Regions from separate parts of the Labrys okinawensis genome, predicted to be linked through region 3. Evidence: riboswitches for the same ligand, from Rfam matches in the RefSeq annotation. Region 3 holds a riboswitch; each other region holds the start of a gene.
The links. Region 3 has a riboswitch for cobalamin ahead of ACMDCR_RS30445 (CbtB domain-containing protein). Riboswitches for the same ligand answer to the same signal wherever they lie in the genome.

Region 1: linked by a shared signal. The riboswitch ahead of ACMDCR_RS14430 (aromatic ring-hydroxylating oxygenase subunit alpha) and the one ahead of ACMDCR_RS30445 (CbtB domain-containing protein) in region 3 are both predicted to bind cobalamin.
Region 2: linked by a shared signal. The riboswitch ahead of ACMDCR_RS07005 (DUF1636 family protein) and the one ahead of ACMDCR_RS30445 (CbtB domain-containing protein) in region 3 are both predicted to bind cobalamin.

The regions. Positions count from the first base shown of each region.
Region 1 is NZ_CP178864.1:3,092,454-3,102,619, forward strand. Features, by position in the region: gene metH (methionine synthase) at 1-2,703, opposite strand, end outside; gene ACMDCR_RS14415 (IS110 family transposase) at 2,850-3,788, opposite strand; gene ACMDCR_RS14420 (hypothetical protein) at 4,159-4,458, opposite strand; gene ACMDCR_RS14425 (2Fe-2S iron-sulfur cluster-binding protein) at 4,462-5,523, opposite strand; gene ACMDCR_RS14430 (aromatic ring-hydroxylating oxygenase subunit alpha) at 5,613-6,857, opposite strand; cobalamin riboswitch at 6,978-7,189, opposite strand; gene ACMDCR_RS14435 (fumarate hydratase) at 7,368-9,008, shown strand; gene ACMDCR_RS14440 (porin) at 9,314-10,166, shown strand, end outside.
Region 2 is NZ_CP178864.1:1,457,738-1,467,903, reverse strand. Features, by position in the region: gene cobG (precorrin-3B synthase) at 28-1,422, opposite strand; gene cobN (cobaltochelatase subunit CobN) at 1,419-4,919, opposite strand; gene cobW (cobalamin biosynthesis protein CobW) at 4,919-5,968, opposite strand; gene ACMDCR_RS07005 (DUF1636 family protein) at 5,965-6,348, opposite strand; cobalamin riboswitch at 6,453-6,646, opposite strand; gene ACMDCR_RS07000 (hypothetical protein) at 6,742-7,119, shown strand; gene ACMDCR_RS06995 ((2Fe-2S)-binding protein) at 7,500-7,955, shown strand; gene ACMDCR_RS06990 (molybdopterin cofactor-binding domain-containing protein) at 7,960-10,146, shown strand.
Region 3 is NZ_CP178864.1:6,559,012-6,569,177, forward strand. Features, by position in the region: gene ACMDCR_RS30420 (efflux RND transporter permease subunit) at 1-425, opposite strand, end outside; gene ACMDCR_RS30425 (efflux RND transporter periplasmic adaptor subunit) at 441-1,604, opposite strand; gene ACMDCR_RS30430 (UDP-glucose dehydrogenase family protein) at 1,860-3,176, opposite strand; gene ACMDCR_RS30435 (alpha/beta fold hydrolase) at 3,357-4,172, shown strand; gene ACMDCR_RS30440 (histidine phosphatase family protein) at 4,255-4,806, opposite strand; cobalamin riboswitch at 4,842-4,990, shown strand; gene ACMDCR_RS30445 (CbtB domain-containing protein) at 5,024-5,236, shown strand; gene ACMDCR_RS30450 (CbtA family protein) at 5,253-6,035, shown strand; gene ACMDCR_RS30455 (J domain-containing protein) at 6,413-7,003, shown strand; gene cobS (cobaltochelatase subunit CobS) at 7,083-8,069, shown strand; gene ACMDCR_RS30465 (DUF4112 domain-containing protein) at 8,192-8,566, shown strand; gene cobT (cobaltochelatase subunit CobT) at 8,673-10,166, shown strand, end outside.

The sequences.
Region 1 (10,166 bases), 3.5 Mb from region 3:
ATAGCCCCCGCGCGCCTCGGGAGAGAGCAGGCTGGAGACCACACCGACGGCGCGGCTGGCATCGGTCACATAGACGGTCTGACCACGCTCGTAGCGCGGATGCACCTTGACCGCAGTATGCACGCGGCTGGTGGTGGCGCCACCGATCAGGAGGGGCAACTCAAAGCCTTCGCGCTCCATTTCGGAGGCGACATGCACCATCTCGTCGAGCGAGGGGGTGATCAGGCCTGAGAGGCCGATGATGTCGACATTCTCGTCGCGGGCCACCTGCAGGATCCTGGAGGACGGCACCATCACGCCAAGGTCGATGATCTCGTAATTGTTGCAGGCGAGCACGACACCGACGATATTCTTACCGATATCGTGCACATCGCCCTTCACCGTCGCCATCAGCACCTTGCCGGCGGTCCGCTGCCCGCCGGTACCGCCATTGGCGAGCTTTTCGGCCTCCATATGGGGAAGCAGCACGGCAACGGCCTGCTTCATCACGCGGGCCGATTTCACCACCTGCGGCAGGAACATCTTGCCCGAGCCGAAGAGGTCACCCACCACGTTCATGCCGGCCATCAGAGGGCCTTCGATGACATGCAGCGGACGTTCTGCCGCCTGCCGGGCTTCCTCGGTGTCCGGTTCGATGTAGTCGGTGATGCCGTTGACGAGCGCGTGCTCCAGTCGCTTCTCGACCGGCCAGGAGCGCCAGGCGAGATCCTGCTGCTTTGCCTCCCTGCCGCCGGCGCCGCGGAAACGTTCTGCCAGCGCGAGCAAGCGCTCGGTGGCATCCTCGCGGCGATAGAGCACCACATCCTCGCAGACGTCGCGCAGCTCGGCATCGATGGATTCGTAGACCGCAAGCTGCCCCGCATTGACGATGCCCATGTCCATGCCGGCCTGGATGGCATGATAGAGGAAGACGGCATGCATCGCCTCGCGCACGGGCTCATTGCCGCGGAAGGAGAAGGAGAGATTGGAGACGCCGCCCGAGATATGAGCATGGGGCAGGGTAGCCCGGATCTGCCTCGCTGCCTCGATGAACGCAAGGCCGTAGCCGTTGTGTTCCTCGATGCCGGTGGCGACGGCGAAGATGTTGGGGTCGAAGACGATATCCTCCGGTGGGAAACCTGCCTGCTCGGTAAGAAGCTTGTAGGCCCGCGTCGAGATCGCGACCTTGCGCTCCAACGTATCGGCCTGGCCCTGTTCGTCGAAGGCCATGACCACCACGGCGGCGCCATAGGCGCGCACCAGCCGGGCATGGCGCAGGAAGGCTTCCTCGCCCTCCTTCATGGAGATCGAGTTGACCAGGGCCTTGCCCTGCACGCATTTGAGCCCGGCCTCGATGATCGAGAATTTGGAGGAATCGATCATCACAGGCACGCGGGCGATATCGGGCTCGGCCGCGATCAGGTTCAGGAACTCGACCATGGCCTTTTCGGAATCGATCAGGCCCTCGTCCATGTTGATATCGATGATCTGGGCGCCGTTCGCCACCTGGTCGCGCGCGACGTCGAGGGCGGCCGTATAGTCGCCCGCCGTGATCAGCTTGCGGAACTTGGCTGAGCCGGTGACATTGGTGCGTTCGCCGACATTTACGAAGGGAATGGTGGCGTCGAGCGTGAAGGGCTCGAGGCCCGAGAGCTTCATCTGCGGCTCGAAAGCGGGAATCGACCGTGGCTTGTGGCGCCCCACAGCCTCGGCGATTGCGCGAATGTGCTCGGGCGTCGACCCGCAACAGCCGCCGACAATGTTGACCAGACCATCGCGGGCGAAACCCTCGATCTGCAGGGCCATCGCCTCTGGGCTTTCGTCGTACTGGCCGAACTCGTTGGGCAGACCGGCATTGGGATAGGCGCAGACGAGGGTGTCGGCGACTGTCGAGATCTCATCGAGATGAGCGCGCATGGCGTTGGCGCCAAGCGCGCAATTGAGGCCGATGGTGAAGGGCTTGCTGTGGCGCACCGAATGCCAGAAGGCGGTAGGTGTCTGACCGCTCAGCGTGCGGCCGGAAAGGTCGGTGATGGTGCCGGAAATCATCACCGGCAGGCGGAGGCCCTTTTCCGCGAAGACCTCCTGCGTGGCAAAGATGGCAGCCTTGGCGTTGAGCGTGTCGAAGATGGTCTCGATCAGGATGATGTCGGCGCCGCCATCGACCAGACCCCGGACCTGCTCGGCGTAGGCAATGCGCAGATCATCAAAGGAAACAGCACGATAACCGGGATTGTTGACGTCCGGCGAGATCGAGGCCGTACGGTTGGTCGGTCCGAGCGCGCCGGCCACGAAGCGCCGGCGGCCGTCCTGCTGCTCCGCCTTCACGACGGCGCGTCGGGCGAGGCGGGCGCCGTCGCGGTTGAGGTCATAGACCGCGTCCTGCATGCCGTAGTCGGCCTGCGCGATCGAGGTGGAGGAGAAGGTGTTGGTCTCTATGATGTCGGCACCGGCCATCGCATAGGCGTAGTGGATCGCCTCGATGGCCTCCGGCTGGGTCAGCGTCAGCAGGTCGTTGTTGCCCTTGAGGTGGCATTCGCAGCCGGTGAAGCGTTCACCGCGGAAATGCTGCTCCTCGAAGCCGAGTCCCTGGATCTGCGTGCCCATGGCGCCGTCGAGGATGAGGATGCGCTCGCGCGCGGCGGCTGTCAGCGCGGCGAGAATGTCCGCACCTCGATCGGTGTCAGGCGGAGCAGGAAATAAGGCTTCGATGGGAGCGCCCACGATCGGCTCCTATAAGCGAATTATGATATCAAGATGTCCTTATATGATACTTTTGGCGGCGGAAGGTCAAGGCATTCCTGGGATCGCAAGGCATCCTTGCCTATATGCGCCAACTTAAGGCGATGAGGTTCAGGCTGGGAGCAACCTTAATCGACTTGGGTTTTTGGGGTCCAAATTGAGCCTCGGATAAGGACGGCTCTGGCGATGATGAGAAGCTTACGCATTGCGGCGATGACGGCGACCTTTGTCTCCTTTCCTTTTGCCTTAAGACGGTCGTAGAGGACCTTCAGGTCGGGGTTCCACTGAGTGGCGGCAGCCAGGGTTGGCAAATAAAGGGCGTTGCGAATGTTCTTTCTGCCACCTGCGATTGAGCGAGTGCCGCGCACGGTGGCGCTGTCGTTGTTGAAGGGGGCGACGCCGACGAGAGAAGCGATCTGGGTCGGCTCCAGATGCACCAGTTCGGGCAATCGGATGATCAGGACGAGGGCACTGTAATCGCCGATGCCGGGAATGGAGAGTAGGAGCTTGAAGGCCTTGTCGAGGTCGCCATGGGCTCGCAGTTCCTTCTTCAAGGCAGCGAGCTCTTGCTTGGCCCTGGCCTTGAAGCTTGTGATATCGGCTTTGATCTTGGCGATAAGACCTGTGTCGCGATAACGATCCAGACGCCCCTGCAGGCGGATGGCATCCTCGCGCGCTTGTTCGAGAAAGAGCAGTTTCTCGGCAAAACGGGCCAATCTGGCATCTGAGAACGCGGGTTTTTGCTCCCCCAAGGCCGTGAAGCGGGCAATCAAGACGGCATCGATGACGTCCGTCTTGGCCCTCTTGAGCTGCATCTTGCGGTAGAGCTTGATCTGGGCGGGCTGGTGCTGGGCGATCGCGAAGCCGGCTTCCTGCAAGGCCTGGATTAAATCGAAGCCGTAGCTGCCGGTGGCCTCCACGCCAACCAGGCTTACCTGCTGGCGCTTGAGGAAGGCGATGATCTGGGCAAAGCCCGCAGGCTCGTTGCTGGCTTCCAGCCGCTCCTCATCCTTGTCCAACCCGACATCGAGCTTGGCCTTGCCGATGTCGATTCCTGCAACGTTCATGCTACCATGAGATGTCTTCATTTGGCCCTGCCTTGTGTGCGAACCCAAGGTTCTGGCAACCTTCCGGGTCGATTGAAGAGGCCGTCCGACGATCAAGCTCCAAGACAGGCCCAAGCCTGGTGGCGATCACGATCCGAACGAACGGCCGCCATGGGCTGGGTGGCCACCCAGCCCATGGCACTCCTCACGAAGCAGCACAACTAAAGCACATCCCAATTACACAAGTGGCGATCTCTGATCGCCATTCTTGGAAACGATGTGTTTACCGGTGAAGAAGATGGCGATCGGAGATCGCCACTCCGCGTTTCGCGCGCCTTTTTCTGCAAAGTTAGCGCATATGGGCTGGAAGCTTGCGATCCCAGGGTCGCCTTCAGGCATCCGCGCGAACGCGACGCCGGCGCCCGCGCGAACGGCCCGCATGCGTGCGAACTTCGTCCAGCAATTCACATAGATGCGGCAGGAGCGGATTGTGCTCGGGGGAGGCGGTGAGGAGCTGGCACTTCAGATCGATCGCCGCGGTCGCCAGATCCACGCCCGGCTTGAGGCTGAGAACCCAGCTGAACAGCAGTGTGCGAGCCCGCTCCTCCGCCGTCTCGACAATATCGCCCGACATCGAGAGCAGGGCGTGCACGACAAGCGCATCGGGATTGAGAGGTTCGAAGGCCTGCATGGCTCAGGCCTCGATCTCGACGCGGCCGACCGGCCGTGTGCAGCAGGCAAGCACGAAACCGGCCTCGATCTCCTCCTCTCGGATGCCGCCCTGATGGTTCATCACCGTCTCGCCGGACAGGCGCTGCACCTTGCAGGTTCCACACAGGCCCATGGTGCATCCGGTCGGCAGGTTGAGGCCGGCGGCACGGGCGAGCTGCAGGATGGTCTCCTGGCTGGAGGAGGGGACCTCGATACCGGAACGCGTGAAGGCGACGCTCCCTTCGCTAACCGCCTCGGGATCGATCTGGACAGACTTCTCGTCAATCTCCGGCGGCTGGAAGCTCTCCTCATGATAGCGGCGCATGTCGTAGCCATTGGCCTCCAGCATGTCCTTCACCGCCGCCATGAAGGGCGCGGGACCGCAACAGAACACTTCACGCTCACGGAAATCAGGAGCGATCAGGCGCAGGGCCGGGGCATTGAGACGGCCGCGAAAGCCGGTCCATATTTCGCCGGCATCGGCCTCCTCGACGATCCAGGCAAGGCGCAGATGCCGCATGCCGGCAGCAAGGCGCTCCAGTTCGTGCCGGAAGATGATCTCCGAGGGCCGGCGCGCGCAATTGACGAAGGCAATGTCGGTGGCCTTGCCGTGGTCGGCGGCAAAGCGCGTCATCGACATCATCGGCGTAATGCCGGAACCGGCTGAGATGAAGAGGTATTTCTCCGCCGGATGGCGGTGGAAGGTGAACTGGCCGAGCGGGCCATGGGCCTTCATCCGCGTGCCCGGCTTGAGGTTATCGAGCATCCAGCGCGTGCCGACGCTGGTCGCCTGCGCCTTGGCGGTGACGCTGATCGACATCGGGCGCGATGGGCTGGAGGAGAGCGTATAGGTCCGCAGCACGGGACCGTTCGCCGCCGGGATCTCCAGGGTGATGAACTGGCCCGGCTCATAGCGGAACCAGCCTTCCTCGGAGGCGCGGAAGGTGAAGGTCGCCACATCGCGGCCTTCGCTGACGATCGAGACGCATTCCAGTGTCTGCGCCTTGTCGTTCCAGGGTGGGGTTTGGTCGAGATGCTTGAACATGGGATCCTGGGAGCGCGGACTTCCAGTCCGCTCTTGGAGAGGTATCGCTTGCGGAAAAGAAGAGCGGACAGGATGTCCGCGCTCCCGGCTTACGCCACGCTGCGCAGGCGCACGGCGTCGCCGCCCAGCGATGCTTCCATCGCGTTGCGGTACCATTCGACGAACTGCATCACGCCGCCTTCATGATCCGGCGCATAGGGGCCGGGCGTGTAGGCGGGCGAGGAGACGCCGCGCTGGTTCTCCTCGACGATCTGGCGGTCCTGGTCGTTGGTCATGGTCCAGACATGAGTGAGGTCATCGAGATTGTAGTCGACGCCTTCGACCGCATCCTTGTGCACCAGCCACTTGGTGGTGACCTGCGTCTCCCTTGGGCCGATCGGGATGACGCGGAAGCTGACCGCGTGGTCACCCAGCACATGGTTCCAGGTGGTGGGATAATGGAAAAGCAGCAGCGTGCCGATATTGCCGTCCTCGATCGATGAACTCAGCGGCCGGCTCACGGCCGGCTTGCCCGACATGGTGTAGCTGAGCGCGTTTCGCAGCAGCGGCATGCGGGCCGTGCGGAACTGGCCGCTCTCCGAGATCTTGAAGGTGGAGGGCAGGCCGGCCTCCTCGCAGCGGTCCCAATGGGCCGATATCAAGGGGTCGTCCTGGGCACCCTGCACACCGCTCACCGTGGGCGCTTCCGGGAAGGTGCGGCAGAGCTCGGGATGGTTGCCGGAGCAATGGTAGCATTCGCGATTGTTCTCCCATACCAGCTTCCAGTTGCCCTGCTCGACAATGGTGCTCTCGAAGGCGACCTTCGCATCCTTGAGCCGATGCGGCGCCAGATAGGGCATCACCTGCGCGCGGAAGGCCTCGAAGTCCGGCGCGTCCTTGGCGAGGCATATCCAGAGATAGCCGCCGACGCTCTCGCAGTGGACGGGCTTCAGGCCGTATTGCCTGGCATCGAAATTCGCGCCCATGTCCCGGGCGAACAGAAGGCGGCCGTCGAGCTCGTAGGTCCACTGGTGATAGGGGCAGACGAGCTTGGCGACGGTGCCGCGCTCGGCCGAACACAGACGCGAACCACGGTGGCGGCAGGAATTGTGGAAGGCGCGGATGGCGCCGTCGCCCGAGCGCAGCACGATGACGGGATAGTCGCCGATCTGCAGGGTGATGTAGCTGCCGGGCTTGGCCAGCTCGCAATCATGGCCGGCGAACAGCCATTCGCGATACCAGATATGCTCCATGTCGAGCTTGAAGTAGTCGGCGTCCGTATAGAACTTGCCGTCCAGCGTCGTGCCGGGGCGATGGCCGCGAAGGCGGCCGAGCATGTCCTGATGCGCATTCATGTCAAAATCCCACGTGACCATCTGTGCGTTTGACGGAGAGTGGTGGGACTGGAAGCGGATGGAATTGCTCGTGCCGGCGGCACCCGAATCCCTATCCTCCTTCCGGAACGCCCGCCGCGATCCATCGGTTTCATTCGCGGCTGGTTTCCGGGCTCAGGAGTGGCCTTTGGGGCCTGGTCTTGGCGCCTTCCCAGATCGTTGCCGATCCAGTGGCTGATTGCCTCGACCAACTCCTCTACCGTTGCGGGGGCAGCGCCGGGGTTTCCGCCGGCTTCCCAATTATCCGATCCTCCTCCCAAAGCAGGACCGGCACCTCGAATATTTCAAGACTACATCGAGTCGCTGCACGCACTAGAGACGAAGCGACGTCGGCTGGTGTGTTCGGGACATTGTCGCGGGGAGTGCGCTCAGGAAGCCATAGGCAGCGGCAGCGATAAGGTCTACATCAAGGCCCATGATGGGCAGTTTGGAATTGCCCTGATCTCGCAATCCAGCCGGAGCCTTTCTCCAATGCCTGCCGATTCCGTCTCCAACCCCTCCTATCCCCATGTGCCCCTGTTTCCGTTGGGAGCGGACGAGACGCCTTACCGGAAGCTGACGGACCAGGGCGTGCGTGTGGAGAAGATCGGCGACAAGGAAGTGCTGCAGGTCGAAGGCGAGGCGATGCGCCTCCTGGCCGAGCAGGCCTTCGCCGACATCAACCATCTCCTGCGGCCCGCCCACCTGCAGCAGCTGCGCAACATTCTCGAAGATCCCGAGGCGACCGACAATGACCGCTTCGTCGCCTATGACCTCCTGAAGAACGCCAATATCGCAGCCGGCGGCGTGCTGCCGATGTGCCAGGACACGGGCACGGCCATCGTGATGGCCAAGAAGGGCCGCAAGGTCTGGACCGACGGCGAGGACGAGGGCGCCATCGCGCAAGGCATCCGCGACGCCTATGAGAAGAAGAACCTGCGGTATTCGCAGCTCGCCCCGCTCTCCATGTTCGAGGAGAAGAACACCAAGACCAACCTGCCGGCCCAGATCGACATCGCGGCGGAAGGGGAGGAAGCCTACAAGTTCCTCTTCATCGCCAAGGGCGGCGGCTCGGCCAACAAGACCTTCCTCTATCAGGCGACGCCGTCGATCCTGTCGAAGGACCGGCTGATCGCTTTTCTCAAGGAGAAGATCCTCACCCTCGGCACGGCCGCGTGCCCGCCCTATCACCTGGCGGTGGTGATCGGCGGAACCTCGGCAGAGCTGACGCTGAAGGCCGTCAAGCTCGCCTCGGCGCATTATCTCGATACGCTGCCGACGCAGGGTTCCGAGCTTGGCCATGCCTTCCGCGACCTCGAACTCGAGCAGGAAGTGCATGCGCTCACCCAGTCGCTCGGTGTCGGTGCGCAGTTCGGCGGCAAGTATTTCTGCCATGACGTGCGTGTCATCCGCCTGCCGCGCCACGGCGCCAGCCTTCCCATCGGTCTCGGCGTTTCCTGCTCGGCGGACCGCCAGGCCATGGGCAAAATCACGCGCGAGGGCATCTTCCTCGAAGAACTCGAGCATAATCCTGCGCGCTTCCTGCCCGAGATCGACGAGAGCAGGCTCGGTGGCCCCGTAGTCAAGATCGACCTGAACCAGTCGATGTCGAAGATCCTGGAGACGCTGTCGCAATATCCGGTGAAGACGCGGGTGTCCCTCTCGGGGCCGATCATCGTGGCTCGGGACCTCGCCCATGCCAAGCTGCGCGAGCGCCTGGAAACCGGCGGCGGCCTGCCCGACTACATCAGGAACCACCCCGTCTATTATGCCGGCCCGGCCAAGACGCCGGCCGGCTACGCCTCCGGATCCTTCGGCCCGACCACGGCGGGGCGCATGGACTCCTATGTCGATCAGTTCCAGGCAGCCGGCGGGTCGATGGTGATGCTCGCCAAGGGCAATCGCTCGGCCCAGGTGCGCGAAGCCTGCGCCAAGCATGGCGGCTTCTACCTCGGCTCGATCGGCGGCCCGGCCGCCCGCCTTGCGCAGGACTGCATCAAGAAAGTAGAGGTGCTCGAATATCCCGAACTCGGCATGGAGGCCGTCTGGCGGATCGAGGTTGAGGATTTCCCCGCCTTCATCGTGATCGACGACAAAGGCAACGACTTCTTCAAGGAGCTCAATCTGGGCTGAAAACGCTCATTCGGACGCAAATTCGACCCCTTCCGTGACCCCGGGAGGGGTTTTCTTTTGCCTGCACGCAGTCGTGGCGCAGTGGTGCACATTCGCCACAGTCATGAACAAACGAATTTTGTGTCTAAAACGTGACACACCTTAACATTGTGTAATTTGAGGTAAAGGCGCAGGATTCTTTCGCTGCAATGCAAAAAGCAGCCTTGTTTAAGTGATGCGAGACATACTCTACAACTTAAACGCGAATATCTCAACGAGTAAAGACCTATGTTGAGATGTCAAATAAAATAATTCGGGGTTTATCGATGACCATACGTTCCATTATTCTCGGCGCCTGCGCCGGCTTGCTCACTGTTGGGGCGGCTGCTGCTGCCGACCTTCCGATGACGAAGGGGGAGGCCGTAGAATATGTGAAGGTCTGCTCGGCCTTCGGCCCGGGCTTCTTCTATATTCCGGGAAGCGACACCTGCCTTCAGATCAGCGGCCAGATCCGCGCGGACTATTGGTACCAGTCGAACCCGGATCCTGCTTCCAACAAGCGGAATATCAACCAGACCCAGTTCCGCACGAATGCCCGTATTCGCTTCGATGCGCGTACCCAGACGGACTACGGTCTCCTGCGCTCCTTCTTCGAATTGCAGGCAGAGTCGAACGCTGGCACGGCGCCCCCGTTCGGTACAGGTGTCCATGATACTTTCACCGTCCGCCAGGCCTATCTGCAGTTCGGCGGTTTGACGGCTGGTTTCGCCTGGTCGCCTTACGCATTCTACGATCCAAAATATCAGGCCGAGTTTTTCGCACCCTATTTCGGCGAGCAGGGCCGCCGGAACTTGATCAGCTACACGGCCCAGTTTGATAAGGCGTTCGCCACGCTGTCCATCGAAGACAACCGCGATCACCGCGCCGGCACCACCTTCGGCAACAGCGGTACGTTGAATGGCGTCGCCATCAATACAGAAGGCGGTGCCCAGGTTCCGGATATCGTCGGCGTGATCGGCTATGACGACAACAAGACGGGCTGGGGCCGCGTCCAGGTGATGGGCGCCCTGCATCAGAATCGCTCGGCGCTCGCGGCCTATGGCACCGATTGGGGCTATTCGGTTGGTGCTGCAGGCAACATCAACTTCCCAATCCTCTCTGGTGCCTATATCGCGGCCG
Region 2 (10,166 bases), 1.9 Mb from region 3:
ACTCCAATCCATAACTGACGAAACGCCCTAGCTCTTGGAACTGTTCAGTGGCGGGTTCTTGGCCAGGAACGCCGCTATTTCGTCTACTTCCATCGCCGGCCATGGGCTTGCCGCCTTGCTGTCGGCATCGAAAGCCAGAGCGTATCGCCCTGCCTCCCCCACCAGCACGATCGAGGCCGGCGCGCGCCGGGCGCAGCCCTTCGTACAGCCAGAAACATGCACCGAGGCCCCTGCCCGAATGAAAGGCGCCAGCGCGGGCGCAAGCCTTTCGGCATCGACCCTCGCCGGTGCCTCGCCGGATAGACAAGAAGGGCTGCCGGGACAAGCGGCGATGGCAAGGCGGGGGTCCGAGGAGTCGGTGACAAGGCCGAGTGCGGCGATGTTGTCCCCAAGTTTGGTAGCGGGAGCTGTATCCCTGGCGGCCAGCACGATGGCTCGCCAAGGCGTGAGGCGGAGTTCGAGGTTGTGGGTCTCGGCGAGTGTGGCCAAGCCTTCGAGCTGGCCAGCATCGAGTCGACCGAAGGGAGCGGCTGCGGCGAAAAAGGTGCCGTACGATCCAGCCAGGCGCGACCAGCCTCCCCCACGAAGCTGGGGGAGGTGGCCTCGCGAAGTGAGGTCGGAGGGGGTGTGGTCCGCTTGCAATGGAATCTCAGGATAAGGCTGGACCAAGCTTGGTAAAGCCCTCTCCGCATGGGCCTCCGTAGCGGACCGCACCCCACCCCTGCTCAACGCACACCGGAGTGTGCGTGACCTCCCCAGCTTCGTGGGGAGGGCCCGCGCCTCGGCTTGCAGGCGTTTCACCATGTCGCGCATGCGGCGTTCCTCGGGCTGGCGCGAGCGTAAAAATTGTTCCGCCAGATCCAACGCCGCTTCCACAGCCTCGTCCTTCGAAACCAGCCCCAACTCGGCCTCATCCGCCGTCAGCCTGAACGCCTCCGCACTCACCGCCCGCAACCCGATATCCGCCTCGATCCCCTCCAGCGGCAACACCCCGCCGCCGTCGACCAGAAAGCCGAACTTGGCCGGCAGCGCATGAAAGCGCTCGTCGCCCGTCAGCCGCCGCTCCAATTCCGCCGCCAGCGGCCCGGCATCGATCAGTACCGTCTCGTCCAGGCCCGCCAGCGGGCTCGCCAGCACGTTGCGCACCTGTTCCGCCGCCGCGCTGTCATCCAGTACGCCAAGTTCGGAGAGGCGATCCAGCAGCGGCTGGAGGGTCTCATCCCGCACGCCCCGAAGCTGTAGATTGGCTCGTGCCGTCAGATCGAACAGACCGTTGCCATGCTCCCGCGCCGCTCGCGCGAGCGCCGCCGCCAGCGCCGGCGACAATCGTCCGCCGGTCAGGCGCACGCGCACGAGCAGGCCGTCGCCGGTGCGCATCGGCTGGAGGGCGCCTGGGCACCAGCCCTTGCGCTGGCCGCTCATGCCGCGTCGTCCAGAAGCTGGCTGGCGGAGTTGCGCCGCGGCTGCCAGAGGCCGCGTCGGATCGCTTCCGCGAGGCGGGCGCGGATGGCGCGGCCGGCGGCCGGATTGTGCCTTTCGAGAAAGGCGCTGACCTCGGCATCCTCGACATAGGCCTCGTGCATGCGGTCGAAGGCGGCATTGGTGACGACGCCCGCCGTGGCGGAGAAGGCAAAGAGCGAATCCATGGCATTCGCCATCTCGGCAGCGCCTGCGTAGCCATGCGCCATCATGCCGTCGATCCAGCGCCGGCTGGCTGCGCGGCCGTGCACGAGGCGGCCGACCTCCTCGCCAAGGCTGCGCAGCTTCGGGGCCTGAGGATTGGTGAGATCGGCATGGTAGAGCGCGGCCTTGGCGCCGAGCGCCTCCAGCGCCGCGGCGAAACCGCCCTGGTGCGCGGCAAAGGTGACATCGTCGAGAATGTCGATCTCGCGATGGTCCTGGCCATGCACATGGGCATCGGCGCTGGCGACGCGCGCGGCAAAATCCGCGGGCGCGGCATCGCCATCCAAGCCGGCGCCATAGGCATGGGCGCTGGCGGCGAGATAATCGCGGCCGAGATCGGCGCGGGTCTCCCAGGCGCCGCGGGCAATGCGATCGGTGACGCCGGCTCCATAGGCCGAGGGCGCGGCGCCGAAGATGCGCAGCGGGCGTTCGGCAGTGGCTCGGACTGCTTCGGCAAGCGGGTTCCACTCTGGCGTCTCATCCAGCGCTGCGACGGCCCGCACGACCTCGTCGAACAAGGCGATCTGCTGGGCAAAGACATCGCGGAAGAGGCCGGAGATGCGCAAGGTGACATCGACGCGCGGCCGGTCGAGCCTGGCTTGCGGCAGGATCTCAAAGCCGGAGACCCGGTTGGAGCCATTGTCCCAGACAGGCCTGACACCAAGAAGCGCCAGCGCCTGAGCAAGATCATCACCTCCCGTGCGCATGGTGGCCGAGCCCCAAAGGTCGAGCACGATGCGGCGGGGATGGTCGCCATGATCCTGCAGGAAACGCTGCACCAGGGCATCGGCCGCGCGCGATCCAATCGCATAGGCGGCGCGGGTCGGGATGGCGCGCGGATCGAGCGTGGTGAGGTTGCGCCCCGTGGGCAGCACGTCTGCACGGCCCCGTGTCGGCGCACCGGCGGGACCCGGTCGGACGAAGCGGCCGTCGAGCCCGGCGATCAGGCCCGCCATCTCGGCCTCCCCACAGCGTTCGAGCCGGGCCGCAAGCGCCGGGCGCTCGGCCTCGCCGCCGGCTGCTGCCAGAACATCGAGGAGATGGCTGGAGTCCGTCGGCGTCTGCCCGAAGACATGCAAGCCGTCGCGGATCTGCAGCTCCTTGACGTCGCAGAGGAAGGCATCGAGCCTTGCTAGCGTCTCCTCTTCACCGGCTTCGGGCGCGATGCCGCATTCCGCGGTGAGGCCGCCATCTTGCGCCTTCTCGATGATCTCCCGGCGCAGATAGCCCATGCGCCGCTGGTCGAGCCCGTCGGCACTGGCATATTCGTCGATAAGGCGCTCCACTTCGATCGCGGCGCCCGAAAGCCCAGCCTCGCGCAAGGGCGGCGTGAGGTGGCCGATGGTCACGGCGCCGAGCCGGCGCTTGGCCTGTGCCGCCTCGCCTGGATTGTTGACGATGAAGGGATAGAGCACCGGCAGATGGCCGGCCGCCAGTTCCGGGAAACACTCCGCCGAGAGAGCTGTGGCCTTGCCGGGCAGCCACTCCAGCGTGCCATGCGTGCCGAGATGGATCATCGCATCCATGTCGAAGCTCTCGCGCAGCCAGAGATAGAAGGCGAGATAGGAATGGCGCGGCGGCAGGTCCGGCGAATGGTGATCGCCCTTGCGATCGAGGGCCGAACCGCGGTCGGGCTGGATGGCGATGGCGACATGGCCGCAGATCAGGCCGGCGAAGGTGAAGGTGCTGTCTCGGCAGAGCGGATCGGTGGCGGGATCGCCCCAGTGCGTGAGGAGTTTTTCTCGGATGGCTTTCGGGAGGGTGTCGAGCCAGGTGCGGTAGGCTTGGAGGGAAAGGACCGGGGTCGGTGTGCCGGTCTTCGGACCGGCAACTTCTTCGCCGTCGCGGGCATGCCGGTCTGAAGACCGGCACACCAAGCCTGCGCCCTCACCCGAACCGGTATCGTTTGCAAGGGCAGGCGAGACGCCTGCGGTCCCGAGAATCGGTTCCAGCCGCTTTAGCAGTTCCGCCCCGTCTTTCGGCCGCTCCGCTATCGCATACCCCTCCGCCTCCAGCCGATCGAGGATCGCCAGCGTGGAGGCCGGCGCGTCCAGTCCGACGGCATGGGCGAGGCGCCCGTCCGCGCCGGGATAGTTGGAGAGCACCAGGCCGAGCCGGCGCTCTGCCCGCGGCTTGGCGGCAAGCCGGGCCCAGGCCGCGGCCTTGGCGGCCACCGCGGCGATGCGCTCGGCATGCGGCCGATGCGCCAGGTGCGAGAAAGCGCCGGCCTGCCGCTCGGCCTTGAAGGAGATCACGCCGGCGCTGAGGCGGCCGTCGAGTTCGGGCAAGGCCACATGCATGGCGAGATCGCTGGCCGAAAGGCCGCGGCTGGACGCCTCCCAGGCCTCCTCCACCGAGGAGGATGTGATGACCTGCAGCACCGGGCAATCGGCTCTGTCGAGCGGCGAAGCGCCGTCGTCGTCCAGGGCGGAGAAGGCAGTGGCGTTGAGGATGACGGCGGGCTTCAAGGCCCCGAGCTGCCCGCACACCCAGGTGGCGGTCTCGGCGTCCTTGAGGGATCCGACATAGAGGGCGGTGGGTAGGAGGCCGTGGCCTTCCAGGGCCTCTGCAAGGGCTGTGATGGGGGCGGTGTCGGCGGAGAGCAGGATGGAGCGGTAGAAGAGGATGACCGCTGGGAGCGCGGACATCTTGTCCGCATCTTCCTTCTCGCCAGGCGTGACGTTTCCAAGATGCGGACAAGATGTCCGCGCTCCCAGCGTGCCATACTTCGGCACAGTGACCGGCTCGTCCGGATCGCCGAAATCCAACCCGCCCAGCCGCGCGGCATAGAGCAACGACGATCGCGCATTCGCCGCCCCGCCCTCGCGCCAATAGCGCGCCAGCGTCTCCAGCGCCTCCGCCGGCACGGTGGAGAGCGCGGCGAGCCGGCCATCCGGCCTGGCGTCGCCGGGGATCAGCGCCAGGGCGATGCCGTGCGTACGCGCCGCTGCTGCCAGTTCCTCGACGCCGTAGCGCCAGTAGTCCATGCCGCCAAGCAGACGCACGACGATGGCCTTCGCGTGCCTCGCCGTGTTCTCGACATAGAGATCCACCGACATCGGGTGGCGCAGTTTCTGCAAGGGCGCGAGGCGCAGGCCGTCGAGCCCCGTGGCTGCCGCCAGAGCGAGGTCGCTATCGGTCAGCGAGGCAAAGACGATCGGTCCGGGCGCCTGGCCCAGATCGATGGCCGCCTCGCTGGCATCGAGCGAACGCGTATCGGCCGGCAGCAGATGCATCAGTTCTCCAGAGCTTTCCTGATGGCCCCTTGGTCGATGCCCTTCTCGCCGATGATGACGAGACGGCTGGCGCGGGTCTCGCCCGGCGCCCAGGCGCGGTCGAAATGCTGCGAGAAGCGGGCGCCGACGCCCTGCACCAGCAGGCGCATGGGCTTGCCTTCAATCGCGACGAAGCCCTTGATGCGCAGGATGTCATGCGTCTCGGCGGCCGCCTTCAGCCTGCGGACCAGCGCATCGGCCTCGAGAATGGCGGGCAGGTCGACGATGAACGTGTCGAAATCGTCGTGATCATGCTCCTCCTCGTGGTCGTGATGCGAGGGGCGTCCTTCGAGGTCGCTCTCCGCCGCCGCGCCGATGCCGAGCAGCACCGCTGCATCGATCCGGCCCTCGGAGGTGCGCACCACCTTGACGGCGCGCGGCACGGTTTTCTCGATATCCTTTTCGACGTTGTCGGCCTCGACCACCGACATCAAATCGGCCTTGTTCAGCACCACGAGATCGGCGCAGAGGAGCTGGTCCTCATAGACCTCCTCCAGCGGATTGTCATGGTCGAGCGAGGCATCGCCCTCGGCCCGTCGCTTCAGCTCCTCGGGATCGTCGGCAAAACGGCCGGCGGCAACGGCGGCGCCATCGACCACGGCGATCACGCCATCGACCGTCACGCGCGAGCGAATCGCCGGCCAGTTGAACGCCTTCACCAGGGGCTTGGGCAGCGCCAGGCCGGAGGTCTCGATGACGATATGCTCGGGCGCGTTGGGCCGGGCGAGCAGGGTTTCGAGCGCCGGCACGAAATCATCCGCGACGGTGCAGCAGATGCAGCCATTGGCGAGTTCGACGATCGCGTCCTCCGGACAGCTCTCGATGCCGCAGGATTTCAGGATGTCGCCGTCGACGCCGACATCGCCGAACTCGTTGACGATCAGAGCGAGCCTGCGGCCATTGGCGGTGGCAAGGAGATTGCGGATCAGGGTCGTCTTGCCGGCACCAAGAAAGCCGGTGACGATGGTGCAGGGAACCTTGGCAATTTCTGCTTTCAGCGGCGCGTTCATTCGGCAGCGTCCTCGAGGGGTTGGATGGGTGGTATGCGCGCGATCATGCTGCGCTTGAAAGGTTCGGGACGGCCGCGCCATGGCATCAGGCCGTCCGTCGAATGAGCGAGGAGCTTGGCGCCGGTGACGATATCCGGCCCGCTCTCGGCCGTGAGATCGCCGAAGACATAGGTCCAGCTTCCGGGGGCGGACAGTGCCACGGTGCAGGAGCGCTTGCAGTTGCCAAGGCATTCGACCGGCTGGAGCGTCATGCCCGCAGGCAGAAGGCCGGCAAGGCGATCGCGCAGGCGTGAGCCCTGGCGGGGCGCCTCGGGATCATCGCCTTCGCGTCTGCAGGTTACGCAGACATGCACCAGGACTGGCAGAAGAGTTTCTCGCATCGGCCCCATTCATGCCGCCGGAACGGCTGCGGGGCGCTGGAAGCGACGGAAAGGCCGGCGATCTTCCAAAAAGGAACCGGTGGCCGCGGCGCCCCGCCCGGACCGGTGTAACACTGGCGAACAGCAGGTCTCCTGGCTCGCGGTTCACCGCGCACCGCCGCCTTCCCGGTTTCCCAGTGGCCTGTGGCAGAGCGCTCGCCGCTTACAGTTGCGGGGGCAGCCGCGGCTTTGGGAAAGATCCCCGCACCGCATTCCCTCTTCTCTCTCAACGAGAGAAACCGTTCGCGCATGACATAAGGGCCGTGCGAGCAGGCTTGTCAATGTTCACGCTTCCATCGCTGTCTCAAAATCCGGCATAAGGGCATCGAATAGCTCTCAAACATCGAGGCTGCCATGGCCGACGAGACGCCCTCCCCGCCGCCGACACCTGTCATCGAGCCGCCGAAGCGGATCGATGCCACCTTCCGCAATGGCTCGGTGACGGCGATCGGCGTGGTGCTCGCCTTCTCGCTCGGGTTTCTCAACAACTGGGCTTCCCAACCGGGCAACTGGATACCAGAGGACCTCGCCGCCGTGGTCCTCATCGCAGTGGGCATCGTTTTCCAGATCTGGTCGATGGCGGGCATGCTGTCCGTCTCCTCCCTTGAGGAACCGATCTACCGGCGCATCGTCCGAATCTTCCTGATCGGTCTTATTCTGGTTTCCATCGGCGTGCTGGTGGCCATCAGCGGTGACGCCCTCGGCTACAGCAGGCTCCTGCTCAAGCCGTGATTCTTCTCTCTCCCGTCAGAAAGACCGCGACCGCGTGTATCCCTCCCAGCTCGACGATCTGCGCCGTGCCCAGAACCTGCTGACCATCCGAGTGTCATTCTCGGCGCAGGCACTTTCTCGCCGGCGAACATTCAGCCGCAGTCGGATTTCCATCCCAAGCGTTGAACCGACACGGCACTTTGCCGGCTTTGGGAATGCAGTCTGGCGCATGCGAAAATCCCGGCACGCTCCCCTCCGATAACGATGACTCACGTCTGCGTTATCCGGCCGTTCGGCCCCGTTGATTGCTGCTAGTCTGGCCTCCTCGCAATCGCCCAACAGAAGGCCAACGCCGATGGGCCTGGTCTTCTGCCGTGCATCAGCCGCTGAGAGGCCTGCCTATGGTTGCCCTTATTGTAAATAATATTTCGCATCAGCTCGATATTGAGCCCGAAACCCCGCTGCTTTGGGTCATCCGCGACGAACTCGGCCTCACCGGCACGAAGTTCGGCTGCGGCATCGCCGAGTGTGGCGCCTGCACCGTGCATGTCGAAGGCGCTGCCATCCGCTCCTGCCAGACCCAGGTCGGCGACGTCGACGGCGCCCACATCACCACGATCGAGGGCCTTTCGCCCGACGGCAAGCACCCGGTGCAGCAGGCATGGCTGGCCGAGGACGTGCCCCAATGCGGCTATTGCCAGTCCGGCCAGATCATGGCCGCCGCCGCCTTTCTCAAGGATACGCCGCATCCGAGCGACGAGGATATCGACAGTTCCATCACCAATATCTGCCGCTGCGGCACCTATCCGCGCATCCGCGCCGCCATCCATCGCGCCGCCGACATGATGAAGGGGTAGGACCATGAACGCCATCGACAGACACGCGGTTCGCCTGAGCCGCCGGAACTTCCTTGCCATCAGCCTCACCGCCGCCGGCGGTCTGATGATCGGCGGCATCATTCCGCAAGCCGCCAGTGCGCTCGTCGTCGACAACCAGCCTTGGGATGAGACCAGAACCGGTGAGGAGATCAACGCCTGGATCATGGTCGAGCCCGACGACACCGTGATCATCCGCGTCGCCCAATCGGAAATGGGCGAAGGCGTCTTCACCTCGCTGCCAATGATCGTGGCCGAGGAACTCGGTTGTGACTGGGCCAGGGTGAAGGCCGAATATGCCACCGCCAGCCGGAACCTGCGCGAGAACAATGTCTACAAGCGCATGGGCACCGGCGGCTCGGGCGCTGTCCGGCGTTCGCGCGAATTCCTTCAGGCGGCTGGCGCCAATGCCCGCGTGCGGCTGGTGCAGGCGGCTGCCGGACGCTGGAACGTTTCGCCCGACAGCTGCAGCGTCGACAATGGCAAGGTGGTTCACCAGGCCAGCGGCAGGAGCCTGCGCTATGGCGAGCTCGCGGCCGACGCCGCCAAGGTCACGCTCGCCAGCGATCCCGCTATCAAGACGCCGGACCAGTTCACCTTGATCGGCAAGCCGCTGGCCCGTCTGGATACGCCGCCCAAGCTCGTCGGTGCCGCCAAGTTCGGCATCGACATCCGCCTCCCCGACATGGTCTATGCCGCGGCGTCTACCTGCCCCGTCTTCGGCGGCAAGGTTAAGTCCTACGACGAGGGCGCCATCAAGGGCCGGCGCGGCGTCATCGCCGTAGTGCCGATTGAGGGCGGTGTCGCCGTGGTCGCCGACCGTTTCTGGCGCGCCAAGGAAGCACTCGCCAATCTGCCGATCGTCTGGGATGAGGGGCCTGCGGCCAATACCAGCTCCAAGCAGTTCGACGCAGATTATATCGCCGCGCTCGACGGCCCGGCCGTCACGGCCAAGAAGGAGGGCGATGTCGATGCCGGCCTAAACGCCGGCAAGCGCGTCGATGCGATATACCAGGCACCGCATCTCGCCCACGCCCCGATGGGGCCGCTCAACTGTACGGCCCATGTCACCGAGGGCAAGGTCGAGATCTGGATGGGAACGCAGAATCCCGACATGGCCCTGCAGCTCGCGGCCAAGGCTGCCGGTGTGCCGCCGAGCGAGGTCGAGATCCACAACTGCTTCCTCGGCGGCGGCTTCGGCCGGCGCGCGGTCAATGATGAACTCGTGCAGGCCGTGACCATCTCGAAGGCTGTCGGCAAGCCCGTGAAGCTCGTCTGGACTCGCGAGGACGACATGCGGCACGATCGCTACCGCCCGCAGGCTGCCATCCGCTTCCAGGCCGCGCTCGGCACCGACGGCCGGCCCACGGCCATGCATGTGCGCACCGCAGTCGGCTCGATCCAGCGCTCGCTCGGCTGGGGCAAAGTGGAGAACGGCATCGAGCCTTCTGCCGTCGAGGGCCTCGCCAACATGCCCTACCACTCGGCGGCGACGCAGGTCGACTGCATCCTGAAGAACACCCACGTACCGGTGATGTTCTGGCGCTCGGTCGGCTCCTCGCAGAACGCCTTCGCCCTCGAAGGCTTCATCGACGAACTGGCGCAGGCGGCGGGCATGGACGGTTATCGCTACCGCCGCAAGCTCCTGGAGGGCAAGCCCGACTTCCTCGCCGTACTCGACACGCTGGCTGCGAAAAGCGACTGGGACAAGCCGCTGCCCAAGGGGTCCGGGCGCGGCATCGCCATCCACGAGTCCTTTGGCACCATCGTCGGCGAGGTGGTCGAGCTCACCGTCAGCCCGAAGGGCGAGGTGAAGGTCGACCGCGTGGTGGCGGCGGTGGATTGCGGCCATGTCGTCAACCCGCTCACGGCGGTGATGCAGATCGAAAGCGCGGTGGTCTACGGCCTCTCGGCCGCCCTGTTCGGCGAGATCACCATCGACAAGGGTGCGGTGGTGCAGGGCAATTTCGACGATTACGAGGTCGCCCGCCTTGCCGACACGCCGAAGATCGAGACGCATCTGGTGCTGAGCGGTGGCACCAAATGGGGCGGCATCGGCGAGCCCGGCACCCCGCCGATCGCCCCGGCGGTATGCAATGCGATCTTCAATGCCACCGGCAAGCGCATCCGAGCCCTGCCGATCAAGAACGTGGACCTGTCGAGCGGGGCCTGACCGAGAGCGCGGACGCGCCG
Region 3 (10,166 bases):
ACGATGAGCAGGAAGTCCGACGAGGCCTTGTTCACGGTGACGCCGAGCGTACGCACCTCGGCGGGCAGGCGAGGCTCGGCGGTGGCGATGCGGTTCTGCACCTGCACCTGCGCGATATCGAGATCGGTGCCGGTGGCGAAGGTCACCGTGATCTGCAGCGAACCGTCATTGGTGGACTGGGAGGTCTGGTAGATCATCCCTTCCACGCCGTTGATCGCCTGTTCGAGCGGGGTCGCCACCGTCTCGGCAATGGTTTCGGCATTGGCGCCGGGATAGGTGGCATTGACCGTGACGGTCGGTGGAGCGATCTGCGGGAACTGGGCGACCGGCAGGTTGAAATAGCAGACGAGACCCACCACCACCGTGACGATGGAGACCACGGCGGCAAAGATCGGGCGATCGACGAAGAAATGGCCGAATTTCATGGGCGTCGCTCCCGATCAGTTGGCGTCGGGAAGAAGCGGGTCCGGCACATCCAGCTTGGTGGGCTGCGGGATGACCTCGCTGCCCGGGCGGGCGCGCATCTGACCGTTGATCAGCACCGCGTCCTCAGGCTTGAGACCGTTCCTGATCACCCGGAAGGTGCCGAATTTAGGTCCCGTCTCCACGGGGCGGATGGTTGCCTTCTTGTCGACGACAACGACCACGTAGTGCCCCTGCGACGACTGCCCCACTGCCACATCAGGCACGACCAGTGCATCATATGGCTCGCCCACGGCGATGCGAATGCGCCCGAACAGGCCCGAGGTGAGGAAGCCGTCCGGATTGGCCACCTTGGCGCGTGCCGTCACCGTGCCCGTCTGGGCATCGACCTGCGGGTCGAAATAGTCGAGCGTGCCCCGGTGGGAGAAGGTCTTCTCGTCGGAGAGCGCGATCTCCGCTTTCATGCCTTCATCGGTGCCTGACGAATCGACCTTGCCGCGCGATGCGCGGTGATAGGCAAGGTAGCTCGCCTCGTCGAACTCGAAATAGAAATAGATCGGATCGACGGCCACGATGGTGGTGAGTGGCGCCGTGCCGTTGGCCACCACCAGATTGCCGGCCGAAACGAGCTGGCGGCTGATCTTGCCTGAGATCGGCGCCGTGATGGTGGCGAAGTTTAGGTCGAGCTTGGCGGTGGCGAGCGCCGCGTTGGCCGAATCGATTGAGGCTGCCGCTTCCTGGAACGCCTGCAGGTTGGACTGATAGGTGGCGTCGGTGACGTTGCCGCTCTTCTTCAATTCCTCGGCGCGGGCGAGATTGGCCTTGGTGAGATCGATTTTGGTCTGAGCGATCTTGACCTGGGCGGCGGCCTGGTCGACAGCGGCCTGGAACGGACGCGGATCGATGGAGAACAGCACGTCGCCCTGCTTGACCAGCGAGCCTTCGACGAAGCTCGATTTGTCGAGATAGCCGGTGACCCGCGAGGTGATGGCGACGGAGGGCCAGGCCCGGAAGCGGCCGGTGAATTCCTCCATCTCGGTGATCTTGCGGCTGACGGGATTGGCCACGGTCACCGGCATGGCCGGCATCTGCTGGGCCAGGGCGGCGTCCGCCATACCCAGGACAGCCAAGGCCACCACACCGCCCGCCAGCCGGCAACAGCTCCGATGCAAAACCGACATGAACGCTCCCGAAAGCAACGAACACCCGCCTCCCAGTCGAGCAGCGAAACCGGAATCAGCGGCAGGGCCGCACTATGACCATTTTTGGGGTCGCGACCTAGCAAGATCGAAAAACCGCAACCTTGCCGCGCAGGCATGATGCAATTCGGCAACAATTTTCGATGGCGGAAGGCAACCTGGAGGCAGATTTTCTCCTCTACGTCGAGCTTTGCTTCGCCTGTCAGCAAGGTTTGGTGCGAAAAGAGCCGGAAAACTTCAGGGTACCGTGCCCTCGCGCCCGATACTTTCGTAGCGGAAGCCGTGGCGCGCCATGTCGTCGAGCCTGTAGATGTTGCGCAGGTCGACGATCACAGGCTGCTTGAGCAGGCCCTTCACACGTTCGAGGTCGAGGGCGCGGAACTCGTCCCATTCGGTGATGATGACGGCGACATCGGCTCCGTCCAGGCAGTCATAGGCGCTGTCATGGTAGTCGACATCGGCCAGCACCTTGCGCGCCTCCTCCATGCCCTGCGGGTCGTACGCACGCACGCGCGCCCCCTTGTCCTGCAGCGCGTAGACGATCGGGATCGAGGGGCTCTCGCGCATGTCGTCGGTGTTGGGCTTGAAGGTGAGGCCGAGGAGAGCCACCGTCTTGCCCGCGATGTTGCCGTCGAGCGCCCCGATGATCTTGCGGGCCATCGAGGATTTGCGCGCGTCGTTGACCCCCACCACCGCCTCGACGATGCGCAGCGGCGCGCCATATTCCTGGCCTGTGCGCAACAGCGCCAGCGTGTCCTTCGGAAAGCAGGAGCCGCCATAGCCCGGGCCGGCATGCAGGAATTTCGCGCCGATGCGGTTGTCGAGGCCGATGCCGCGCGCCACCTCTTGCACATTGGCGCCGGCCTTCTCGCACAGATCCGCGATCTCGTTGATGAAGGTGATCTTGGTCGCCAGGAAGGCGTTGGCTGCATATTTGATCATCTCGGAGGTACGCCGTTCCGTGAACAGCAGCGGCCCCTGGTTGAGATGGAGCGGGCGATAGACTTCCGCCATCACGATGCGGGCGCGCTCGTCCTCGACGCCGACGACAATGCGGTCGGGGCGCTTGAAATCCTCGATCGCCGCGCCTTCGCGCAGGAATTCGGGGTTGGAGACCACGGCAATGTCGGCATCCGGCCTGACCTCGCGGATGAGGCGTTCGACCTCGTCGCCCGTGCCGACGGGCACCGTCGACTTGGTCACCACCACGGTGAAGCCTTCCGCTGCCGCGGCGATCTCGCGCACGGCGCCATAGACATAGGAGAGGTCGGCATGGCCGTCGCCGCGGCGCGAGGGCGTGCCGACGGCAAGGAACACCACGGCCGCTTCCTTCACCGCGGGCGCAAGCTCGGTGGTGAAGAATAGGCGCTTTTCCCTGACGTTTCGCGCCACGAGCTGCTCAAGGCCGGGCTCGTAGATCGGCATGCGACCGGCGAGCAGGCCTTCGATCTTGGCCGGATCCTTGTCGACGCAAACAACGACATGGCCGAAGTCGGCGAGGCACGCCCCCGTCACCAGCCCGACATAGCCTGTCCCGATCATTGCCACGCGCATGCAATCATTCCTCGTTGGGCGCCCTGTCTACAAAAGGCCCGACGACAAGCCAATGACGAATCCTGGGAGCGCGGACATCCGACACTCTCTTGAGTGTCTTAGAGATGTCCGCGCTCCCAGCGCTTGCCCGCGCCTTCGACCAGGCGCAGATTTCCTCGAAGCCCGCCATCAGAGGCCGCCATGGACTGGAATCTCCGCCGGATCTTCACATTCGAGGGCCAGAGCGTCGCCTATGACCGCTTCGGCGCCGGCCCGCCTTTGGTGCTGGTGCATGGCACGCCGTTCTCCTCCTTCGTCTGGCGGGCGATCGCCCGTGAGCTCGCGCGCCATTTCGAGATCTACCTCTACGACCTCATCGGCTATGGCCAGTCGGAGAAGCGGGAGGGCCAGGATGTATCGCTGGGCATGCAGAACCGGCTGCTGGCGGCGCTGTTGCAGTTCTGGTCGCTGGAGCAGCCCGACGTGATCGCCCATGATTTCGGCGGCGCCACGGTGCTGCGCGCCCATCTCCTCGACGGCTGCGAATATAAGCGCCTCCTCCTCATCGATCCCGTGGCCGTGCGTCCCTGGGGCTCGCCTTTCGTGCGCCATGTCCGGCAGTACGAGGAGGCCTTCGCCGGCATACCCGATTATATCCAGGAAGCCATCCTCACCGCCTATCTGCAGGGTGCCGCCTTCAGGCCCTTGTCCGCCGCCGCACGCCAGGCTTATGCCGCGCCCTGGACAGGCCCGGTCGGCAAGCCCGCCTTCTATCGCCAGATCGCCCAGATGGATCAGCGCTATACGGACGAGATCCAGGATCATTATCCTAATCTGCGCTGCCCATCGCGCCTGCTCTGGGGCGTGGAGGATGGCTGGATCCCGGTAGAGAGGGGGCGCGAGCTGGCCGCTCTGCTCCCCGGCTGCCGGCTGACGGAGATCCCGGATTGCGGCCATCTCATGCAGGAGGACGCGCCGGAGGCGATCGTCGCGGCGGCGCTGGGGTTCTTTGGGTAGGAGTGGCGGTCTCCGACCGCCATGCTTGGAACCGGTACGTTCTTTGAACAGGAAAATGGCGGTCGGAGACCGCCACTCCCAGCTATCCCAATCTCAACGTCCAACCCCTTGGCGAAGGCCTGAGATCCGCGACCGACAGCGGCCCCGCCTCGATGCGCCAGAAGGCCTGCCCCGGGGCGCCGAGCGCGTGCACCGCGGCGGCCCGCACGACGGAGGCGTGCGTGACGGCCAGCACATGCCCCTCGAAGCGCTCGCCGTCGAGCCAGGCGCCGACACGGCGGATGAGGTTGGTCACAGATTCCCCGCCGTGCGGACGGGCATCGGGATCGCTGGCCCAGGCGGCCACCCCCTCCGGCTCGGCGATGGCGACCGCCTCGAAGCCGAGCCCCGCCCAGCGTCCATAGTCGCATTCGCGCAGGGCTTCGCATGTCTCGCCCTCGAGCTCCATCGCCTGCGCCGTCTGGCGTGCCCGCAAGGCGGGACTGAGGAGAATGCGGCCGACCTTCTCGAATCGCCCCGCAAGCGCCCTGGCCGCCGACAGGCCCCTGTCATCGAGCGCTTCGTCGAGGGGAAAACTCGCCGTGCGCAGGGCGGGCGTCGCCGCATGGCAGATAAGGGTCAGGCGCGGGGTCATGCGATGGTCTCTACAAGCACAAAAATGACGGCACAATATTGACATGCGGCGACAGATGCGCTGCTTATGCCATTTGCACGCCAAGGTTGAGAAGCCGGTGAAAGTCCGGCACGGTCGCGCCACTGTGATCGACGGCATCCGCTGCCGCTTCGACAGTCAGACCTCTTCCAAGGCACGCACGCCTCAAACGGGACGCGTAATCCCAAGGAGCTTTATGATGACGACCGCCGTTCTCGCGCCTTCCTCACCGCAATCCATCACCATTCCGCTGCGCGAAATCGTGCCGTGGGCCATCCTGACGCTGCTGCTGGCTCTCCTGGCGATCTACTTCGTCGGCGCCGAAGAGGGTGCGACGTCCATTTTCCAGGGCATGTACATCCACGAATGGGTGCATGACGGCCGCCATCTGCTCGGCTTCCCCTGCCACTAGGGGCAACGGACACATCATGGTCAGGTCCCTTTTGATCCGGGGGATGCTTGTTGGCATCCTCGCGGGCTTGCTCGCCTTTGGCTTTGCCAGGGTCTTCGGTGAACCGCAGGTGGATGCGGCCATCGCCTTCGAGGAGAGCCGTTCGGCGCAGCAGGAGGCCAAACCTGCTCCCGCCATGAACATGAACATGTCGACGGCCCCCGCCGCCGGCCAGGATCATGGCAACGAGGAGGAACTCGTCAGCCGGCCGATGCAGGCGAGCTTCGGCCTGCTCACCGGCGTGCTGGTCTACGGCGCGGCGGTCGGTGGCATCTTCGCCCTCGTCTTCGCCTTCGCGCAGGGACGGCTCGGCTCGCTGAGCCCGAGGGCCACTGCGGCCGTCGTCGCAGCCATCGGCCTTGCGACAATTGTGATCGTTCCGCAACTCAAATATCCGGCCAACCCGCCGGCTGTCGGCAATCCCGACACGATCGGCTTGAGGACCGCCCTCTATTTCAGCATCGTCGCACTTTCGGTGCTGGTGGCGATCGCTGCGCTCAACACGGCCAATCGCCTGGCCGCGAGTCTCGGCCGGTGGAACGCCAACCTGATCGCGGCGGCTGCCTATGTCGTGGTGATGGCCATCGCCATGCTGGTGCTGCCGGGCGTGCATGAAGTGCCGGCCGACTTCTCGGCCGATGTGCTATGGAACTTCCGGGTCGCCTCGCTCGGCATCCATGTCGTCCTGTGGACCACGCTGGGCCTGGTCTTTGGCATTCTCGCGCAGAAATTGATGCAGCCCGAAGGCCGGCGGGCGTAAGGGAAGGTACAGGCCATTGGCCTGACGGTCAGGCCAATGGCTTGCGAGCCAAGCGTCGCCTTTATGTCACACCGGCGGGAATTCTTGCTTTCTTGCACCGAATTCATCTGTTTCGCACTTGCGAAATGACGAGAGCAGTCGCACTCTAAGCTGTGTAGTGGATGCCGTTCCGCACCTCTACAGCCCTCCTTGGGCGTTTCCTCCCTAAGACTTGGGCCGCCATCCGGGCGGCCTCTTTCTTTTTTAGGGCGCGGCTCCATATAATGACTTGCCGCTTCGCGGCATTCCGCCTCAATTAACCCCTTGTCCTTAAGCTCGCGCTTGCCCAATTGGTCTGGCGCTCGCATAGTGATGTCATCATGGATTTGGACTCGCCCTTGTTTGATCGCATCCGGGTGCGCCCGAGGGCCGAGGAGGTCCATCAGGCGTCCGTGAGACTGTGCGAACACGTCAATTGCCGCAATCACGGTGAATTTCGGGCGCCGAAGGGGCGCAATCGCGAGGGCCAGTTCTGGCATTTCTGCCTCGAACATGTCCGCGACTACAACAAGAACTACAATTATTTCGCCGGCCTGCCCGACGATTCCGTGAGCGCCTATCAGCGCGATGCCGCTTTCGGACATCGGCCGACCTGGACAATGGGCGTCAATCCCTGGGCCAAGAAGCGGGGCGCCCAGGCAGGCCCTGACGTCCAGGACGACTTTGGTTTCTTCGACGACGCCCATGGCTTCCGCCGGCAGACCACGGCGCCCCAACCGGAGCGTCGCCGGCTCAAGATTCTCGAGCGCAAGGCGCTTGAAGCACTGGATCTGCCGGAAACGGCCAACGGCCCGGAGATCAAGGCGCGCTACAAGACTCTCGTCAAACGGCTTCACCCCGATGCCAATGGCGGCGACCGATCCAGCGAAGATCAATTGCGCGGGATCATTCAGGCCTATAATACGCTCCGAAGCGCCGGGCTTTGCTAGGCTTGCCCTCTGAGGGCTTTCAGGCCCGCTCGTACTGATTGTCGGCTTCGCCGTCCTGGCGACAGCCAAGGAAGGCATTATGACTAACGAAACGACACCGGCCAACCTGCCGGATATCATGGTCTCGGCCAAGAAGCTGTTTGGTTTCGACACGGATCTTCAGGTCCCGGCCTATTCCAAGCCCGACGACCACGTCCCGGACCTCGACCCCGACTATCTTTTCGACAAGCCGACCACCCTGGCGATCCTCGCGGGCTTTGCCCATAATCGCCGTGTGATGGTCACCGGCTATCACGGCACCGGCAAGTCGACCCATATCGAGCAGGTCGCCGCGCGCCTCAATTGGCCCTGCGTGCGCATCAATCTCGACAGCCATGTCTCGCGTATCGATCTCGTCGGCAAGGACGCCATCGTCCTCAAAGACGGCCAGCAGATCACCGAGTTCCGGGACGGCATGCTGCCCTGGGCCTTGCAGAACAACATCGCCCTCGTCTTCGACGAATATGACGCCGGCCGCCCCGACGTGATGTTCGTGATCCAGCGCGTGCTTGAGGTATCCGGCCGCCTGACCCTGCTCGACCAGCGGCGCGTGATCCGCCCGCACCCCGCCTTCCGCCTGTTCGCCACCACCAACACGGTGGGCCTGGGCGACACCTCCGGCCTCTATCACGGCACGCAGCAGATCAACCAGGGCCAGATGGATCGCTGGTCGATCGTCACCACGCTGAACTATCTGCAGCACGACAAGGAAGTCGACATCGTCCTGTCGAAGGCCAAGCATTACCAGCGCAGCCCCAACGGTCGCGACATCGTCAACAAGATGGTGCGCGTGGCCGACCTGACCCGCAATGCCTTCATGAACGGTGACCTCTCCACCGTGATGTCGCCGCGCACGGTGCTGACCTGGGCCGAGAATGCCGACATCTTCCACGACATCGGCTTCGCCTTCCGGGTGACCTTCCTGAACAAATGCGACGAGCTGGAACGCAGCCTCGTGGCGGAGTTCTATCAGCGGGCGTTCGGCGCGGAGCTGGCGGAGAGCTCGGTGAACGTGGCGCTGACGTAGGGATTGGCTCCAGGGATGGTGGTAAGGGTACGCAACCTTGGTTATTTGAGGTAATTGTCCCCTTTCCCCTTGCAGCCGCCCCCCTTCCCTCCCATTTGCTGCGCCGTGGAGGGCGAGTATCCATGGCTTTTGCAGCAACTGGCAGTGTGAATGACCTGCGAGCTCGCGTCGAGCGGCTCGACAGGCTGTCCCGTCTTCTCGATATCGCCTTCTCCATTCCCTTCACGAAGATCCGCTTCGGCGTCGATGCGATCATCGGCCTGATACCGGGCTTCGGCGACTGGGCGGGCGTGCTCCTGTCGAGCATCATCGTCATCGAGGCCGTGCGCATCGGTGTGCCACGCGTCCTGCTCGCCCGCATGATCGTCAACGTCGCCATCGAAGGCGCCCTCGGCACTGTGCCGGTTGCCGGCGACGTCATCGACATCTTCTGGCGCGCCAATCGGCAGAACATGACGCTTTTGCGCGATCACCTGATTGCCGAGGGCCGGATATAGAACCTGGGACCGCAGGCACACCCTCCGCGTCCCGCCGCCGCAGGCGCCAATAGGCTTGCCGGACCAGTTCCCGGTTGAGGAATGGCGTGGCATTGGATATCTCAGAATCATGACCACCAATCGCAAGCCCGGCGACAAGGCCAAAGACGTCCCCAACGATGCGTTCAAGCGTTCGGTGGCCGGCACCTTGCGCGCCATCGCCCGCAAGCCGGACCTGGAAGTGACCTTCGCCTCCGAGAAGCCGGCCCTGATGTCCGACAAGGCGCGGCTGTCCGAACCGCCGCGCAAGCTCGACACCCATGTCGCGGCGATCGTGCGCGGCCAGGCCGATGCCATGGCGCTGCGCCTCGCCTGCCACGATGTCGGCATCCACCGCCGCCTGGCGCCACAGAACGATCAAGCCCGCACGGTGTTCGATGCGGTGGAGCAGGCGCGCTGCGAGGCCATCGGCTCGCGCCGCATGACGGGTGTGGCCAACAACCTCTCCGCCATGCTGGAGGACCGCTATTTCCGTGGCGGCAAATATGAAGACATCCGTGTCCGCGAGGAGGCGCCGATCGAGGATGCGCTCGCGCTGCTGGTGCGGGAGAAGCTCACCGGCCTGCCCCCGCCGGAACCCGCCCGCAAGCTGGTCGACCTCTGGCGCCCCTTCATCGACGAGAAAGCCGGCAAGGATTTGGCGCGCCTCGACAGCGTGATCGAGAACCAGCGCGCCTTCGCCCGCACCATGAACGATGTGCTCACGCACATGGGCTTGTCGGACGAGGCGCAGGCCGACGCGGACGATTCCGATGACCGCGACAACGACGCCGACTCCGAGCAGGAAGGCGAAAACCAGGAGAACCAGGGCGAGACCCAGGACGAATCCGACGCCATGAAGATGGAGGAGAAGGAGACGGATGACGAGGATTCGCAGGAGGGCGAAACACAAGACGCCGAATCTCCCTCCTCTGACATGCCCGACGAGACGGAGACGGGCGATGCCGAGGAGGCGGCCCAGCCTTGGCGCCCGCCCGAGCACCGCGACAATGAAAGGCGCGGCCCCGACTATCGGGCCTTCACCACGCGGTTCGACGAGATCGTGGATGCCGCGGACCTCTGCGACCCCGAGGAACTCGACCGTCTGCGTGCTTATCTCGACAAGCAGCTCTCCAGCTTGTCCGGCGTGGTGGCGCGCCTGGCCAACCGGCTGCAGCGTCGCCTGATGGCCCAGCAGAACCGCTCCTGGGACTTCGACCTCGAGGAGGGCACGCTCGATCCCGCGCGCCTGTCGCGCGTGATCATCGACCCGACGTCGGCGCTTTCCTTCATGCGCGAGCGCGACACCGATTTCCGCGATACGGTGGTGACGCTGCTGATCGACAATTCCGGCTCGATGCGCGGGCGCCCGATCACCGTGGCGGCATCCTGCGCCGACATCCTCGCCCGTACGCTGGAGCGCTGTGGGGTGCGAGTCGAGATTCTCGGCTTCACCACAAGGGCGTGGAAGGGCGGACAGTCGCGCGAGGCTTGGCTGCAGGCGGGCAAGCCTGCCTCGCCCGGGCGCCTCAACGATCTCCGGCACATCATCTACAAATCGGCTGATGCCCCGTGGCGCCGG